Regions from separate parts of the Shewanella avicenniae genome, predicted to be linked through region 2. Evidence: predicted binding sites of a transcription regulator. Region 2 holds the regulator's gene; each other region holds the start of a gene.
The links. The regulator sigma-54, encoded in region 2, starts transcription at its own class of promoters, with help from an activator protein. The targets are predictions, from matches to a motif close to GTTGGCACGNNNNTNGNNT.
Positions count from the first base shown of each region.

Region 1: flgF (flagellar basal-body rod protein FlgF) is a predicted target of sigma-54. The motif match lies at 1,555-1,573, and genes of this name have one in related genera.
Region 3: JYB87_RS13475 (flagella assembly protein FlgT) is a predicted target of sigma-54. The motif match lies at 1,995-2,013, and genes of this name have one in related genera.
Region 4: glnA (glutamate--ammonia ligase) is a predicted target of sigma-54. The motif match lies at 1,980-1,998, and genes of this name have one in related genera.

Region 1 covers NZ_CP071503.1:3,020,823-3,025,302, reverse strand. Annotated here, with positions in the region: gene JYB87_RS13425 (flagellar hook assembly protein FlgD) at 1-14, shown strand, start outside; gene flgE (flagellar hook protein FlgE) at 66-1,439, shown strand; gene flgF (flagellar basal-body rod protein FlgF) at 1,610-2,356, shown strand; gene flgG (flagellar basal-body rod protein FlgG) at 2,368-3,156, shown strand; gene flgH (flagellar basal body L-ring protein FlgH) at 3,169-3,846, shown strand; gene JYB87_RS13400 (flagellar basal body P-ring protein FlgI) at 3,858-4,480, shown strand, end outside.
Region 2 covers NZ_CP071503.1:534,078-538,557, forward strand. Annotated here, with positions in the region: gene rapZ (RNase adapter RapZ) at 1-21, opposite strand, end outside; gene ptsN (PTS IIA-like nitrogen regulatory protein PtsN) at 18-461, opposite strand; gene hpf (ribosome hibernation promoting factor) at 464-751, opposite strand; gene JYB87_RS02315 (RNA polymerase factor sigma-54) at 778-2,256, opposite strand; gene lptB (LPS export ABC transporter ATP-binding protein) at 2,345-3,073, opposite strand; gene lptA (lipopolysaccharide transport periplasmic protein LptA) at 3,070-3,600, opposite strand; gene lptC (LPS export ABC transporter periplasmic protein LptC) at 3,587-4,147, opposite strand; gene kdsC (3-deoxy-manno-octulosonate-8-phosphatase KdsC) at 4,144-4,480, opposite strand, start outside.
Region 3 covers NZ_CP071503.1:3,030,017-3,034,496, forward strand. Annotated here, with positions in the region: gene flgM (flagellar biosynthesis anti-sigma factor FlgM) at 1-166, shown strand, start outside; gene JYB87_RS13460 (flagella synthesis protein FlgN) at 166-594, shown strand; gene JYB87_RS13465 (LPP20 family lipoprotein) at 719-1,171, opposite strand; gene JYB87_RS13470 (FlgO family outer membrane protein) at 1,168-1,779, opposite strand; gene JYB87_RS13475 (flagella assembly protein FlgT) at 2,085-3,230, shown strand; tRNA gene JYB87_RS13480 (tRNA-Arg) at 3,285-3,360, shown strand; gene JYB87_RS13485 (aldo/keto reductase) at 3,705-4,480, shown strand, end outside.
Region 4 covers NZ_CP071503.1:273,598-278,077, forward strand. Annotated here, with positions in the region: gene JYB87_RS01195 (FUSC family protein) at 1-251, opposite strand, end outside; gene glnA (glutamate--ammonia ligase) at 477-1,886, opposite strand; gene JYB87_RS01205 (putative bifunctional diguanylate cyclase/phosphodiesterase) at 2,472-4,394, opposite strand.

The DNA.
Region 1 (4,480 bases), 1.7 Mb from region 2:
TTTCTGAAGGTTAATTTTTGCGCCGGAGTTTTCCGGGCGATATTCAATAGATTAAGAGGTGGTTTATGTCTTTTAACATTGCTCTTAGTGGGATCAATGCGGCGCAGAAGGATCTCAATACAACGGCCAATAACATCGCCAACGTGAATACCACAGGCTTTAAAGAGTCTCGTGCAGAATTTGCCGATGTTTATGCCACGTCGTTGTTTTCAAGCAGCAAAACTACCGTGGGTGGCGGTGTCACCACGACTCAAGTAGCACAGCAATTTCACCAAGGTAATTTACTATCGACCAACAATGCGTTGGATATGTCGATTAACGGTAATGGCTTTTTTGTAACTGCCTCTGGTATTGGTTCGAGTGATTATTCTTTCACCCGTGCCGGTGCATTTAAACGTGATGAAGACGGTTTCTTAGTAGATTCTGATGGTAACTTCTTGCAGACATTCCCCGTCGATGGCGATGGCAATGCCTCTTCTGTGAGTTTGAGTACCACAACCCCAATTCAGATTCCTGATACTGCAGGTAGCCCTCAAGCAACTGAAAACGTACGTATTAGTATGAACTTGAATTCCAATGCAGAAACGATGAACCCTGCCGCATTTGATCCTACTGATTCAACCACGTTTAATAATTCGACCGCGGTTACCATTTTTGACTCGCTTGGTGAGTCTCATACGTTGACAACCTATTTTGTGCGTCCACAAAACGGCGCATACACTGGGCAAAGTAATTGGGTGGCGTTCTATTCACTTGATGGTCAAGCGGTGAACTTGGGTTCTGCAGGTTCATATTCAACAGACACCGATGGTGATGGCGCTGCGGATTCAACTGCGTCAGCGTTAGCTACACAGCCAGATGGTGTGACTCCTTGGAACGGTGCAGTGCTCAGCTTTGATGCTTCTGGTAACTTTGTTGGTACTGATCCAGCGACCATGACTACTGAGGCGCTTGGGATTTCGGGGGCAAATGTCTTGTCTGCAGCGGCTGATGGTTCGCAGACGTTGACCATTGGGTTCAATCGTCCAACCCAGTATTCCGAAGCGTTTAATACGACAGAATTAGATCAAGATGGTATTACCGTGGGCCGACTAACCAACGTCGAAGTTGGTGCTGACGGGCTTGTATCTGCTAATTACAGCAATGGATCAACAGTGCCTTTAGGGCAAGTTGCCTTAGTGCGCTTTGCCAATGAACAAGGTTTGACACAGGTTGGGAATACTTCTTGGAAGGCAAGTCTTGATTCCGGTGAAGCAATAGCGGGTGAAGCAAACAGCGGCGTGTTCGGTACGATTCGTTCATCATCACTCGAGCAGTCAAACGTCGATCTGACGACTGAGTTGGTGGATTTGATTTCTGCACAGCGTAACTTCCAAGCCAACTCGCGCACCTTAGAAGTTAACAACACCCTGCAGCAGACTATTCTGCAGATCCGCTAATCGCTCCTCTAGCGGCTAAGTCATTCGAAGCGGCAATCTCTTGCCGCTTCATTGTTTTTATCTTCTGCATTTCTGCTAACGCGTTGTCCGTACGAGTCTAATTTCAGCGCCTTTTTATGGCACGAAGCTTGCTTTTATCCGGTTAAGCTCAATTTTTGACGGAGCAAGCCGTGGACAAATTTCTTTATATCTCAATGACGGGCGCTAAGCAGAACATGAATGCCTTATCTGTTCGTGCCAACAATTTGGCCAACGCCAGCACCGATGGTTTTAAGGCTGATCTTAACCAAGCGCGTGCTATGCAAGCCTTTGGTGAAGGTTTGCCAACACGTGTTTTTGCTTTGTCTGAAAAACCCGCATCAAGTTTTAAAAATGGCCCAATTCAAACCACGGGTCGAGATATGGATATTGCCATCAAAGGTGATGGCTGGATTGCCGTTGAAGACGCCGATGGCGGCGAAGCATATAGCCGTGCCGGTAGTTTGACGTTCGATTCATTTGGCATGGTGAAGAATAGTCACGGTGACCCCGTACTGGGTGAGAACGGCGCGCCCATTATTCTGCCGTTGCCGATTCGTAAACTGGATATTGGTTCTGACGGCATGATCTCAGTACAGCCACTGGGTGCGACACCCGAAGTGAACTTTGAGGTGGCACGGATCAAATTGGTCAATCCCGGCAATGAAAACATGATGCGTGGCGACGATGGTTTGTATCGCTTAATGGACGGTACAACTGCTGATGCAAATGGGGATGTCAGCATCGTCAATGGTGCCATTGAAGGCAGTAACGTCAACCCAATCGAAGAGATGACGGCACTTATCAACTTGCAACGTCAATTTGAACTGCAAGTAAAAATGATGAAGTCAGCTGAAGAAAACGATAAAGCGTCAGCCTCGCTGCTGCGCATTAGTTAGGAGTAACCGATATGCAACCCGCTTTATGGATCAGTAAAACTGGCCTTGATGCCCAGCAAACCGATATTGCCGTCATTTCTAACAACGTGGCGAACGCGAGTACTGTTGGTTTTAAAAAAGGCCGCGCAGTATTTGAAGACTTGCTTTATCAAACTGTTAACCAAGCCGGTGGCGTGAGTGCGGCTAACACCCGATTGCCCAACGGTTTAGAGTTGGGGGCGGGTACCAAGGTAGTCTCCACCCAGAAAAACTTCTCTCAAGGCAACATGCTGACCACCGATAATTCGCTGGATTTGATGATTGAAGGCTCTGGGTTTTTTGAAATCCAAATGCCAGATGGCACCACCGCTTATACCCGTAACGGCCAATTCACCATGGATGATACCGGGCAGATCGTAACGTCAGGAGAAGGCTTTGTGCTGCAACCAGCGATTACGATCCCGGATAACGCGATTAGCATTACGGTGTCTGCTGAAGGTGAAGTGTCGGTACAAACCCCAGGCAATGCCCAAAGCGAAGTCGTTGGTCAGCTCACCGTGTCAGATTTTATTAACCCAGCAGGTTTGAATCCTATTGGTCAAAACCTGTATTTGGAAACTGGCGCTAGTGGCGCCCCCGTGCAAGGTACCGCCTCAGTGGATGGTATGGGCACTATTCGCCAAGGCGCACTGGAAACCTCCAACGTAAACGTCACCGAGGAACTGGTGAATCTGATTGAAAGTCAGCGGGTGTATGAGATGAACTCGAAAGTGATCTCAGCTGTGGATCAGATGCTGGCTTACGTGAATCAGAATCTCTAATGAGGTGATGAGATGAGAACGCTATTTGTTCTGAGCACATTGGCGCTACTGGCTGGTTGCGCCTCGACTAGCGGTGGCAAGCCGATCCCTGATGATCCTTTCTACGCGCCTGTCTATCCCGATGATACCAGTATCAATCAGCCGCCTACGGGGTCTATTTACAGTGAAGGAAAGGCTAACTCCCTGTTTTCTGACCTTAAAGCCCATCGTGTTGGCGATATCGTTACCATTATGCTGCGAGAAACCACCACCGCATCTAAGAGTGCCAACAACCAAATTGCCAAAGGCTCAAACCTTAATGTCAATCCGCTGACAGCGGCTGGCGCACCGGTCACTATCAACGGTAACACTTTGGACGTGGGCTATTCCGATTCGATGGATACCTCACGCGCGGCGGGTTCCGATCAAAGCAACAGTATCTTCGGCCAGATTTCAGCCAACGTCATGCAAGTGCTGAGTAATGGCAACTTGGTGGTGCGTGGCGAGAAATGGATCACCATCAACAACGGCGATGAATTTATTCGGGTCACCGGCATTATTCGTCCGCAAGATATCGACACCGACAACACAGTGCAGTCACCTCGTGTTGCTAACGCGCGCATCCAATACAGCGGAACCGGTACCTTTGCTGACTCACAAAAAGTGGGCTGGCTGAGCAAGTTCTTTATGTCTGATTGGTGGCCATTCTAAGGAGCGATGATATGAAGTTACTTAAACTGTTGTTGCTCTCCTTGTGCGTCATTCCTTTCGCCCATGCCGAGCGGATAAAAGACATTGCCGATATTCAAGGCGTGCGTAATAACCAGTTGATTGGCTATGGCTTAGTGGTTGGTTTGCCGGGCACCGGGGAAAAGACCCGTTATACCGAACAAACCTTTATGACTATGCTGAAAAACTTCGGCATCAATTTGCCGGCGGGGGTTCGACCCAAAATCAAAAACTCCGCGGTGGTGGCGGTTAATGCGGATATGCCAGCCTTTATCAAGCCTGGGCAGACCATTGACGTGACCGTCTCTAGTCTTGGCGAAGCTAAAAGTTTGCGTGGTGGTAGTTTGTTGCAAACCTTTTTGAAAGGGGTGGATGGCAATGTCTACGCTATCGCCCAAGGCAGTTTAGTGGTCAGCGGTTTCAGTGCTGACGGCTTAGACGGCTCGAAAGTGATCCAAAATACCCCGACCGTTGGTCGCATTCCTAATGGCGCCATTGTTGAACGTGAAGTGCCCAGTGCGTTTGCCACTGGCGATTATTTGACATTTAACCTGCACAGTTCCGATTTTACCACCGCAAAACGTACCGCGGATGCCATCAATAATTTACTCGGCCC
Region 2 (4,480 bases):
GGAGACTATGGCCAACTTCATGCGGTGATTACCTGATAAAGTTCTTGCTCGTTCTCAGCCTTACGAAGCTGCTTGAGCACTTGTTTATCGCTTAGCTTTTCCGCCATGGCGGAGAGCGTGCTCAGGTGTTGCTGACATTGATCTGCTGGCACAATAAGTGCGAACAAAATATCCACCGGTTGATTATCAATCGCGTCAAAAGGAATGGCCTCTTCACACTTGATTAATACCGCAACGGGCGTGTCAATATCCGGCAAACGACCATGCGGGATCGCAATACCGTTACCGATTCCTGTACTGCCCATACGCTCGCGAGCCAAAAGACTTTCAAAAATGGCTTGAGAGGATAGGTCGGGATACTGGGCTGCTGCGAGATCGCTGATGAGCTCCAGTACCTTTTTCTTACTGCCCGGAGTCGCACAGGTGGTACACTCCGGCCGCAGGATGGTCCTAAGTTCCATCGTTAGTGTTTTGTCAGCTTTTCTTTGTGTTTAATGACCTGACGATCCAATTTATCAATGAGGATGTCAATGGCGGCGTACATGTCGTCGTGTTGAGAGGTTGCAAATACTTCGCCGCCGGAAAGGTGCAGCTTGGCTTCTGCTATCTGTAGTGCTTTTTCAACAGCGAGGACAATGTGGACATTATTGATCTGTTCGAAATGGCGTTCAAGCTTTGCAAATTTGCTCTCAACGTAGCTACGTAAAGAATCGGTGATCTCAAGTTGTTTTCCTGCAAGATTAATTTGCATCGTTGACTCCTCCGATTGTCGGGCTTTTAAAGGCTCTTCCGCTGATTTGACGGCGGAATTAGCATTGCTTCCCGATACTTAGCGATTGTTCGTCTCGCGACATTAATGCCTTGTTCGGCAAGCAATTGCGCCATTTTACTGTCGCTTAACGGCTTTTTAGGGTTCTCCGCGGCAACCAGCTTTTTGATGAAAGCACGAATGGCTGTTGAAGAACACTCGCCGCCATCGTCAGTACCTACATGGCTAGAGAAGAAATATTTTAGTTCAAAAATGCCGCGAGGGGTGTGCATGTATTTCTGGGTGGTGACCCGCGAAATGGTCGATTCATGCATTTCTACCGCTTCGGCAATATCGTTGAGCACCATAGGTTTCATCGCTTCTTCACCATATTCGAAGAAGCCTTGCTGAAATTGAACGATGCAATTAGCGACTTTAAGCAGGGTGTCGTTACGGCTTTCCAAACTCTTGATAAACCATTTAGCTTCTTGCAGATGACCACGAATAAATTGGCTATCTGACTGGCTGCGCACGCTACGTGCCATCGTGGCATACTGCTGATTGATGCTGATTTTTGGCATGCAATCTGGGTTGAGTTCAACCACCCAGCGCCCGTTTTTCTTCCATACCGTCACGTCTGGAATGACATATTCATCTTCAGACTCTTGGATGGTTAATCCTGGGCGAGGATTTAACGTTTGGATGAGAACGATTGCGTCACGTAACTCTTCTTCCTTAAGGCGCGTTTTGCGCATCAAGGTGCGGTAATCTTTGGCGGCGATCAGATCGAGGTACTCATCGATGAGCATTTTGGCATTGGCCAAATGCGGTACGTCGTCACTGAATTGTGATAATTGGATCAGCAAACATTCGCGTAAATCGCGCGCGGCAACTCCCACGGGATCAAAGTGTTGAATGCGCTTCAGCACGGCTTCAACTTCATCCACTTCGATATCATCTAAGCCCAGCGCTTCAATAATTTCTTCAGCTGATTGGGTTAAATAGCCACGCTCGTCAATGGCTTCAATAATCGCGGTAGCAATTGCTTCATCGGTTTCTGAAAATGGTGTGAGGTTTTTTTGCCATTCCAAATGCTCATGCAAGCCTTCGCTAGTTTCACCTTGAAACGGCATGTCATCGTCACGGACGACGCCAGATGACGTGTTGGGCGCAGCGGTGAAAACCTCGTCCCAAGTGGTGTCCATTGGCAGTTCTTCAGGGAGCTCTTGGCTATTAAGCGCATCACTGGTTTCAACGGACGAACTGTCTTCTATCGACTCTGACAGCTCTTGTTCACTGTCACGTTCGCGGTTATCCGCTTCAAGCCCCGCGTCATTGTTATCAACATCAACATCGTCATTAATCTCCAACATCGGGTTGGAATCGAGTGCTTGTTGAATTTCCTGCTGCAGCTCAAGCGACGACAATTGCAGTAGACGAATTGCCTGCTGCAGTTGCGGTGTCATAGTTAATTGTTGACCCAGCTTAAGCTGAAGTGACGCTTTCATTGTTGACTGCTAATCCCCAAAAATTATGTATTAAAACAACCACAAAGAGTTGGTAGTTTTATGAAATTTATTTGTCCCCACCACCGTACTATAGCCTGAATTGTTCCCCTAAGTACACTGCTCGCACCTGTTGGTTGTCGAGGATCTCGGCGGGTGTGCCTTCTGCAATCAGCTGCCCATGGCTGACGATGTAGGCGTGTTCGCACACATCCAGAGTTTCGCGCACGTTATGATCGGTAATCAAGACACCCAGTCCTCGAGACTTGAGTTGTTCGATGATTTTCTTGATATCGATAACAGAAATTGGATCTACGCCCGCAAAAGGTTCGTCCAATAAAATGAATTTTGGATCAGCCGCTAACGCGCGTGCTATCTCAACGCGGCGCCGTTCTCCACCCGATAACGCCATCCCCAAGCTGTCACGGATGTGGGTGATATGAAACTCTTCGAGCAGCTGTTCAAGAATGGCTTCGCGTTCTTCGTTGCTTAATCCTTTGCGGACTTCAAGAACGGCCATAATGTTATCGCGCACTGAGAGTTTGCGAAAAATACTCGCCTCTTGCGGCAGATAACCAATCCCTTTACGCGCCCGCAGGTGCATTGGATCTAAGGTCAGATCATCTTGATCAATAAAAATACGGCCATGGTCACTCTGTACTAAGCCGACCACCATGTAGAAGGTGGTGGTTTTGCCCGCACCGTTAGGACCGAGCAAACCAACGATCTGTCCGGTGTTTACCTGTAAGCTAACATCTTTTACTACCGAACGTTTTTTATAGCTCTTGGCCAGATTGGTCGCTTTTAAAACGCTGGTCATGGCTGCTCCTGCTCGGTTTTCGGCGGCGTTGGCTCTTTAGGGAGATTATCTGGACGGATAACTGTGGTGACTTGCTCTTGGTCACTACCAATCGCTTGCAGCTGCTGCTTGTTCAGATCGTAAATGATCTTATCCGCTGAGGACATGCTGCTGCCTTGCTCTACCTTGGCCATACCGATCAGGGTCAACACGCGTTGGTTGATGTTGAACTGAATTTCATTGGCGCGAGCGGTGGTCAGCGTGCCATCTTCTTGCTTTTGGGTGAAAGTAGCTGGTTTGCCGGTGGCAATCAGCACACGGTCTTGATCTTTTTCTGGCGAGGTGGCACTCAATTCGTCGGCTTTAAGTGTTAACAAGCCTTGAGTCACCAACACTGGGCCGCCATAGACGACACGTTTATTTTTGAGATCAGCAAATTGAGTGGCGGACTTAATCTTTACCTCTTGTTGTAAGTTGATGTCCGCGGCAGTTGCCATCAGACTCGAGGCGCTAAGTACGATGGCCAGAAGAATATTATTTGCTCTCATAAGTACCTTTAATGTCGCTCAACAGTTTCAATTGCTGGGCATTTAAATCGGCATAAAGTCCGACACCTGATGCGTTAAAGCCACTCCCTGACATAAAGACCTGCTCCGGCGAGGTCATGATCATCGTCGACACGTCTAATTCTAAATACTCTGTCGTTAATGATCGAATGGGATCTTTTGGCGTAATGGCATCAATCATAACATTATTTTGTAGCACAACCTTATGTTGTGTGCGATTGAGCTGCCCTTGGTCGGCAGACATTTTCCACTGCGCATCACCGTTATCTGGATAGATATGGTAAATCGGCTTTTCGAATAGCGTGGTGTCGGTATCGGCAAAGTGCGCCATATGGGTCGCAGACACTCGGGTAGACACCTTACCGTTTTCATCGAAACTGACGCTTTTTAGATTATCAGCCACATAGTCAGGCCGCTCCACGGTGCTTACCGTCGTGGGTTGCTGTTCATTTCGCTTGCTCTGTACCTGCCAATACAACACGATGGCGGCGGCAAAGAAGGCAATGATGGCCAAAGTTACTCGGTTCATACACTCATTCCGTGGGCGCTATCGAGCAGATTTTGGCTGAGCAGCAACAGATCTGCAAGTTCTCGCACGGCACCAAAGCCACCGCCAATACTGGTGACAAAATCTGCCAGTTGTTTGACCTGTGGATGGCCATCCGCCACGCAAACGCCCAAGCCTACTTGTTGCATCACTGGCAGGTCAACCATATCGTCACCGATGTAAGCAACCTGCTCTGGGTTGAGTTGATAAACGTCAAGCAATTCATGGTAAGCGGTCAGTTTATTGTCGATCCCTTGATAAATGTGCTGAATACCGAGGGATGTCATGCGCCGTTCAACGATTTGTGATTTTCTA
Region 3 (4,480 bases), 1.7 Mb from region 2:
AAGTCTACAGGGTAAGATTTCGTCTCTGCCAGACGTTGACGTTAAAAAAGTAGCGGAAATAAAAGCAGCTATTGCTGAAGGCCGTTACAAAGTTGACCCTGAAAAGCTGGCAGGCAATATTGCGCAATTTGAAGCCGATATGAACGATATCAATCTGGAGGCTTAATGCAGCTGACAGACTTGGAACAGCTTCTGAATAAGCAGACGCTCAACTTAGAGCGGCTGCTTTTTTTGATCGACCAAGAACGACAAGCACTAATTAATAGAGATGCTGACAAACTGCTCTCATTAGCCAGCGACAAATCTAGCCTTCTCGATAGCGTTAAATCACTCGATGGCGAACTTGCCAAGCATCCAGACAAAAGCGATTTCAGCAAAGAGCCTATCGCGAGCAAAGTTAATGATGCCAAAGCGTTAATGGCTGAGTGCCAAGTGAAAAATCAAGAAAATGGCAAACTGATTGAACTGTGCAGCGCCAGCATCAATCGCTTAGCCCAAGCACTGCAGATGAGCCGTAATGCCAACAGCCTGACCTACGATGGCAAAGGTAAAACCTCCACCATCGCCACCCTAGGTAACGATTTGAAAGCCTAAACTTCTCAATTGAAATCAGCTAGATTTATAAAAATGCCACGACAAACAATCGTGGCATTTTTGTGTTTGCAGGCATTTCAAGACCGAGCCGTCGCGAATCCTCTGTCACTGGAATCCTCAGACACTAAAAGTAAGTCACCGAACGAATCTCTTGTGGCCGGTTCTGCTGTTGGTATAACTGCCAAACTGTCGCAAAATCCAATTCAAGTTCTGTCACATAATGCTCGCCCGCCGGATAACTGGCTATCACCTTTGCACCACGAATAACGCCTGAAACAGACGCTTTTACCGTATCAGATTTCATCGCCCAATCGCCGACGCTACTCGAACCTTGTAAATGCTGTCCGTAAACTTGTTCAGCAAGCTCACGGTAAGCGGCAATCTTGGACGCCTGCATTGCCATCAGAACCCGCTCTGCCTGAGTTTTACCCGGCTGAGATGCTAACGGCGCATAACCGGTGGCGGTCAATGTAGGAAATTGCTCTGGCGCTACGGTTTCATACTGAACATATTTTTCCCGCATGCTGCTACATCCTGCCAGTAACACTATGGCTGCCACTAGGATCACTCTCATCATTGTTTAGCTCCCACATAGTGTGCAGTTTCAGCGCCTTGGCTTGGATGACGATACAGCAAGCCGTCTTTGGAGACGCTCGACTTGGCTTCCACGATATACCCCGGTAATTGCTGTGCTGATACAAAGGTATTAGCTGACGATGAAACATGGTTATCTGTGGTATCAATAATGCGCGCATTAATCGCCACACCAGACTTTGTCAGTTCCATCGTTGATACCAACACATGGGTGGCTGCCACATTAGCGGCAATTTTTTGCCAATCACGCGTCAGCAGATAAGTACCGTCTGCCGCCGCCTTAACAGTATCGCTCATATTGATATCAATCACTTTAAAGCCTTGCTGCTGAAATGCAGTCATCAGATCTTGTTGCAACTGCACCGCCAACGGATTCGTTTTCTCTAAGCTACTGGCGTCCACAGGTGTCGAAATCAGTAACGTCTGCGCCCCCGTAAAATCGTCGCTGTAACGGGCGAGATCGAACGTCAATTGCTCGGCAACCTGAAATAAAGGCGTTTCTTGCACAGGAGCCTCAACATAGCTCACAGCAGGTTGTGTCGATGAACACCCTGCCAGCAATGCGATTAGAGGAATTAGTTTTTTAAACATGGCTCTCTCAGCTCCTTAAAGACCAACAGCAACGCGCATTCATTTTTAATTTATCGATGAAAGATTCAGTTCGTGTTGCCACACAACAAATTTATGCGGTGAAATATCTTCACTTATATCGGCAAAATCTTGGCAAACTTAACGAGCGATTGCATCGACATAGAACGTCGATTGTTCGACATCCTGAGAATTTGTTAGCAACTGTCATGCCGATTCATGGCATAAAACTTGAATCTTGCAAAATAACCTAGATGGGCGCCTGAAAATTGGCTCCTAATCAGATCTCTTTACAGGATTTACTCAGCATGGTTCGCATAATTTCATTGTTGCTATTGATGCTAATATTGCCATCTGCCGAAGCAGCATGGGTAACCATTACCGGAGAAGCCAACATCGTCAAAGGCGATGTAAACGCCGCGCGCCAGCAAGCCATCAAACAGGCGCTAAATATGGCCGTCATCACCAATGGTGGCAGCATTAGCGCCCAACAAACCGTCACCAATGGTGTACTCAACCAAACTGCAGAGCTAACTAACAACGCGGCTTACACCAGTCTTGAAATTGTCAAAGAACAACACAAAGGCAATCGCATTGAAGTCACTATTCGAGTTGATCTGCTCACAACGCTTAACGAAAGCTGTTTGAGTAATGCTCTAAAAGCCCCACTTTATTTACCACGCGCCATCGTGTTTGACAGGCAACAACTACGCTATGGCAAGATGGAGCAATTTCCACAAGCGCTGTCGCAAAAGCTCGCCGCCATTCTCAATCAAAATTCTACCAAGGTTTACCCCAAACTGGATCTGAGCAACAGCGTTCCAAGCCATAACTTCAGCAATGAACATCGTGGCGACAGTGCCAGTTGGTTAAATCAACAAACAAACACTCTCTATATTTTATTAGCCGAAGTGGAAGACATGGCGCTGTCTGAATCACCATCCGGCGTCAGCGCTATGTGGAGCAAGCAGCAACGTGATTTTCGCTTAAAAATATCACTGGTCCACAGCATTAGCGGTGAAATGATTTGGCAAAAAGAGTATCAATTCACTACCGACTGGGACTATGACGCCAATGCCAGCGTAAAACCGATTAGCGATGCCTTTTGGCAATCAAACTATGGTGGTGCCATAGGTAACGTGTTAAATCAAGTCAGTCTCGATCTCGATGACACCCTCGGTTGCCGCCCCGCGATGGCCCAAGTTATCGCGAAACAAGGTCAACGTGTCATTTTTAACCTAGGTAGAAAGAGCGGCGTAAGAACCGGCGATAAGTTTACTATCGTCTTGCAGCACAACTTCCCTGATCGGGTTGGTCAAACCCGCACCATCGCCAAAGCAACCGCGGTACAAGTGACCATCGACCAGATCACCGATGACACATCTACTGCGTTGTTGGCGGCCATAGACGATGGAACCAACATCCAAATTAACGACATTGCGCTTAAGAATTAAGCAGTTAGACGAATAGACTTTTATTGAATTTGAAAAACAGTATAATCGGTGCGTCTCCCTATAGCTCAACAGGATAGAGCAGTTGCCTCCTAAGCGACCGATCGGGGTTCGAGTCCCTGTGGGGAGACCAACAACTTGAGTTGTGAGAACGTCAAAGCTCAGCTGAACGGTTTTTCCCTTAATCGTATTTTCACTTTTCCCCTTAAAGTTCTAATCTACATCAGCGCGCCTAAAAGAAGCACTCAGCCTTTCATTTGTGAATATTTTTCATTAATACATTAAAATAAAATTAATTATTGTTTGATCCCAATTGAGTTAATCTAGTTAGCAACAGGCGTGGAAAGCTGCAGCCATAACGACTCACACTGCTCTCGCCTTTCAATTTCACCATCCTCACGTTCCTGCTGTTCGTGGTTTATGCTGATGGTATCTACAGAATTCCAGTTTCAATCCAATATACGGAGGTATTCCGCCATGGAATACGCAGTACTAAGTAACAACCTCAAAATGCCGATGGAAGGCTTTGGTGTCTTCCAAGTGACTGATAAAGAAGAATGTAAACAGTCAGTATTGACCGCGATTCGTACCGGTTATCGTCTGATCGATACCGCAGCGGTATATGGCAATGAAGATGCTGTGGGTGAAGCCGTTCGCGAAGCGATTGCTGAAGGTTTGTGTACTCGTGAAGAACTGTTCATCACCTCCAAATTGTGGGTACAAGACATGGCCAACTACGACATGGCTGCCGCTGCAATCGATGCTTCACTGAAAAAATCAGGCCTAGAATACTTTGACCTGTACTTGCTACACCAAGCCATGAAAGATTACTTTAGTGCATGGCGTGCACTGGAAGATGCTTATGAAGCAGGGAAGTTGAAAGCGATTGGGGTATCTAACTTTTACGCCCACGTGCTGACTAACTTCTGCGAAACTGTCCGCATCAAACCAATGGTTAACCAAGTTGAGTTGCATCCATACTTTGCGCAACCTACTGCACTTGAAACCATGAAACATTACAACGTGCAGCCTGAGGCATGGGCACCATTAGGTGGCGGTCGTTATCAACCATTTGAGAGTGAGATGCTGCAAGACATCGCTGCCGCGCATAACAAATCAATTGCGCAAGTGATTCTGCGTTGGAACGTACAACGTGGCGTTACAGTTATCCCTAAATCCACCAAGCAAGCGCGTATCGAAGAAAACTTTGATATTTGGGATTTCACCCTGAGCGATGCTGAAATGGCGCAAAT
Region 4 (4,480 bases), 260 kb from region 2:
AACACCGCGGTAACACAGCATACGGTGGCAGATTTACTGAGCAATTCGAGCCGCTTCGGATAGGCAAGGTTACGCCCTTGCACGCCGACTAACCATGCCGACACCATCGCATTAACCCCAGCGGTGGTATTTCCAATAAATGCAAAAAATAGTAGCCCGACCATTATAGGTAGGCCAATGCGCAGTCCTTCTGGCAGATCGGCGCGATCTGGCAGCCACTGGGCTAAGCGATGAAGTTTTTGTGCAAACATGTAATAGAGATGCTGAGGGCGCAAAAAGTAAGGACCACAATGGTAAGGCCTTGGCGGTTGCGGAACATTGTCACCACCAAGAAGATTTGAACTTGCTCACAGTTTTTCATTGGCAGAGCTGCCGCTTTTGCCGTTGCAAAAGTAGAGCCCCAGACCTAAATCTGGGGCTCTTTTCTTTTTATAGTCACCGGTGGCTTGACTCACCGGCGATTGCAGGGCAATCGATTACAGGCTGTAGTACAGTTCAAACTCAAGTGGGTGAACTGTGCGGTTGATTTTTTCAGCTTCTGCAGTCTTCAGTGCGATGTAAGAATCGATGAAGTCATCAGTGAAAACGCCGCCTTTGGTCAGGAACTCTCGGTCTGCATCCAGTGCAGCCAGTGCTACGTCCAGAGACTCTGCCACTTGTGGGATTGCTGCAGCTTCTTCAGCTGGCAGATCGTACAAGTCTTTGTCCATTGCATCGCCTGGGTGGATCTTGTTTTGGATACCATCCAAACCAGCCATCATCAGCGCAGAGAACGCCAAGTATGGGTTAGCCATTGGATCTGGGAAGCGAGTTTCGATACGACGTGCTTTTGGTGATGGTACCACTGGGATACGAATAGAAGCACTACGGTTACGTGCAGAGTAAGCCAACATTACTGGCGCTTCGAAGTGAGGAACCAGACGCTTGTATGAGTTGGTGCTTGGGTTGGTGAATGCGTTCAGCGCGCGAGCGTGCTTGATGATACCACCGATGTAGTACAAACAAGTTTCTGACAGACCAGCATATTTGTCACCAGCGAACAGGTTCACACCGTCTTTCGCCAGCGATTGGTGAACGTGCATACCTGAACCGTTGTCACCCATGATAGGTTTTGGCATGAAGGTAGCAGTTTTACCATATGCGTGAGCCATGTTGTGTACAACATATTTCAGGGTCAGGATTTCGTCTGCTTTAGCAGTCAGGGTGTTAAAACGAGTTGCGATTTCGTTTTGACCAGCAGTTGCCACTTCGTGGTGGTGAGCTTCAACCACTTGACCCATCTCTTCCAATACCAGACAGGTTGCACTACGCCAATCTTGTGAAGAATCAACTGGTGGTACTGGGAAGTAACCGCCTTTCACCATTGGACGGTGACCGGTGTTGCCATCTTCGTATTCGTTAGAAGAGCTCCACGCAGCTTCTTTAGCGCCAATTTTGTAAAAGTTGCCTGACATGTCTGAGCCGAAGCGTACATCGTCAAACAGGAAGAATTCTGGCTCTGGGCCAATCAATACGGTGTCAGCAATACCAGTAGATTTCAGGTATTCTTCTGCTTTTTTAGCGATAGAACGTGGATCACGCTCGTAGCCAGACATAGTTGCTGGTTCGAGGATGTCACAACGGATGATCGCAGTGGTTTCTTCGAAGAATGGGTCCAGAACAAAAGTGTTTACGTCAGGCATCAGCACCATGTCTGATTCGTTAATGCCTTTCCAGCCAGCGATTGAAGAGCCGTCAAACATTTTGCCATCTTCGAAGAAGTCGGCGTCTACTTGGTGTGCAGGTACAGATACGTGCTGTTCTTTACCTTTGGTATCGCAAAAACGCAGGTCAACAAATTTTACTTCCAACTCTTTAAGTTGTTTCAGTACCGATTCAACTGACATTCTAAAGCCTCCGGATAGGGTATAGATTCGGCCCATAGTTTACATGGTGTAAGTCTAACGACTGGCGCTATCTTCAATTTCTAGCTCTACTATGAGCCAGAATCGTGCCAGCTTTTTAACACGCTGAAATACAAGGGCATGTTCAAATTTGGGGCAGGTTTATCAACCTTATTTGCACTTCTTTGGTGCAATGATGCATCTAAATGGTGCGAAGAATGCGGTGTTGGGCTATTTTTCCGGCTGAGTGATGTTCCATCAAAACGCCAGTGTCCCTGTCATCCCCCCGTTGGCTAGAGTAGAATGGCGCGGTTACTAAATCAACAGGATCGGCAACGTAAGTTAAAATTCATTGTGGATTCTGGATCAAAACTGCCTTTTCAATTTTATGGGATATAGATCAAAGTTTTTTCGGCTGAAACGGCAGCACGCAAAAGCTATGCATTCGAGCGAGGGCGAACAGCGCCATTTTAGGGTGAAAATGGCAGCGTAGTTTGAATTGTATTACCTATCATTGCCCCAGATTGGTGATTAATGCTCCGAAAACGGCTGATATTTGCGCCGAAACAGCAAGCAGCTTGATTGCGGTTAGCTGTGAGCCTCATCTAGATATTGCAGTAAGTTAGGCCATGTCATCGGTTTCGCGTAGAGATAGCCTTGGATCAAATGTACACCCATCTGCTTGAGGGTGTCTGCTTGCCATTGATATTCAACCCCTTCAGCTACCACGTGCTGACCGAGTCGGTTGGCGATTTGAATTACGGCTTCGATGATAATCTCGCCCTTGGTATCGAGATTATCGACAAAGGATTTATCAATCTTGATGGCGTTGGTGGTCAACTCCAAAATGGAGGCGAGCGAGGAATAGCCGGTGCCGAAGTCATCAATTGACACCATAAAGCCCATCTCTTGCAGCTGTTTGATTTTGGTCAGTAGCAGATGCTTCTCTAAGCTAAAGGCGGACTCTGTGATTTCTAAATTGATGTATTCAGGTTGCGCATCAACGCTGTGCAGCAATGAGCTAATCATTTGAGTGAAATGTTCATCTTGAAACTGCAGCAGTGAGACGTTGATCCCCATGATCATCCCTGGATGGGTTTCGTTGAGTTTTTTCGAGGCAATAAACGCTTGCTGCAACACCCAAGCGCCAATCGACTTTATCAGGCCGTTCTGCTCGGCGATGGGAATGAATTCATCGGGTGGTATCAAATTGCCATCTACTCGCCAACGCAGCAGGGCTTCAAGCGACACGGGACGCCCAGTTTTGGTGGAGATTAATGGTTGATACATCAAAAACAGCTCTTGATGCTCAATCGCCCGCGCCAATTTGTTGCGCAGCCATACTTCGCGCCCCAGTTTCTCTGCGAGGGTATCGTTATAAAAGGTAACGCCTCCCGGATCGCTATGCTTGCGTTCATACATGGCGATATCAGCATGTTGAATTAACTGCTCAGCTTCTTCCCCGTGTTGTGGATAGAGAGCAATACCAACCGAGGCGCTGACATTGAGTTCACCGTCGTTCAACGGGTAGGGTTTGCCGATCATGGCGATCAGCTGTTGGGCGTATTCCGCAAGCTGCCATAACTCACGAAACGGCACTGCGATAAGAAATTCATCGCCGCCCCAGCGGCAGATACTTTTGGCATCGTAGCAAAAATCACTGATCCGTTTGGCCACCTCAATCAACACCTGATCTCCGGTACGATGGCCGATGTTGTCATTAATATCTTTAAAATGATCCAAATCGAGAAATAACAGCGCGAAATTGTTTTGCACCTTGGATTGTTTGCGGACAAGCGCGTCATTCAGTTGCACCAAAAAAGCGCTGCGATTTAACAAGCCGGTGAGTGGGTCAAGATTGGACAGCTCGTAAATCTTTTGTGTCCGTTGCTGCACTTGCTGCTCCATATCTTCGAGCAGCAGCTTATTTTCATTTTTGAAATGGATGGCATCAATGGTGAACTGGTGTGCACGCTGGCTATTCACCACAGTGGTTAGGCAAAACGCTAGCCCGACAAAACCGCTAATAAACTGCAATTGCTCGCCTTCGCTGATTAACAGCAGCGAATAGGGGACGATCAAGATAATGGGGTATGCAATAGCTGCTCGGCGGTTAGCACACAAACTAAAGGAAGCGCCGGAGGCCATCATCAGTACTATGATGGTCATCGCCGACAGTTCGTATATATCAGCGCCACGATAAAAGTAGAGGGTATAAAAACTCCACAGGCAAGCGTTAACTACAACACCCACACAAAAAAGGCGGTGCTTTCTAGACCCATGTAGCTCTTTTTGTTGATTCCAACGCAGTAAATCTATCAAGCGGATTACTGTGATGAGCACAATGGCGGCAAACCAAGCGAGCTTAGCATTTTGTACTTCTTCCCGTGCAAACCCTAAGACTAAGCAGGTGGCCGCGATCAGGTTCATAAACAACCCGGATGAAAGGCTACGGTAGAGTAATGTAGAAGTATCGAGACGAGATAGAGCCTGTAGCCGAGGGCTATTCATTCATGCATCATCCATGAAGTACAACAGAAAAGTATCTGTTACAAGCTAGCGGCTTGATGACTGAAATTCAAGAAAAGATTCATCAT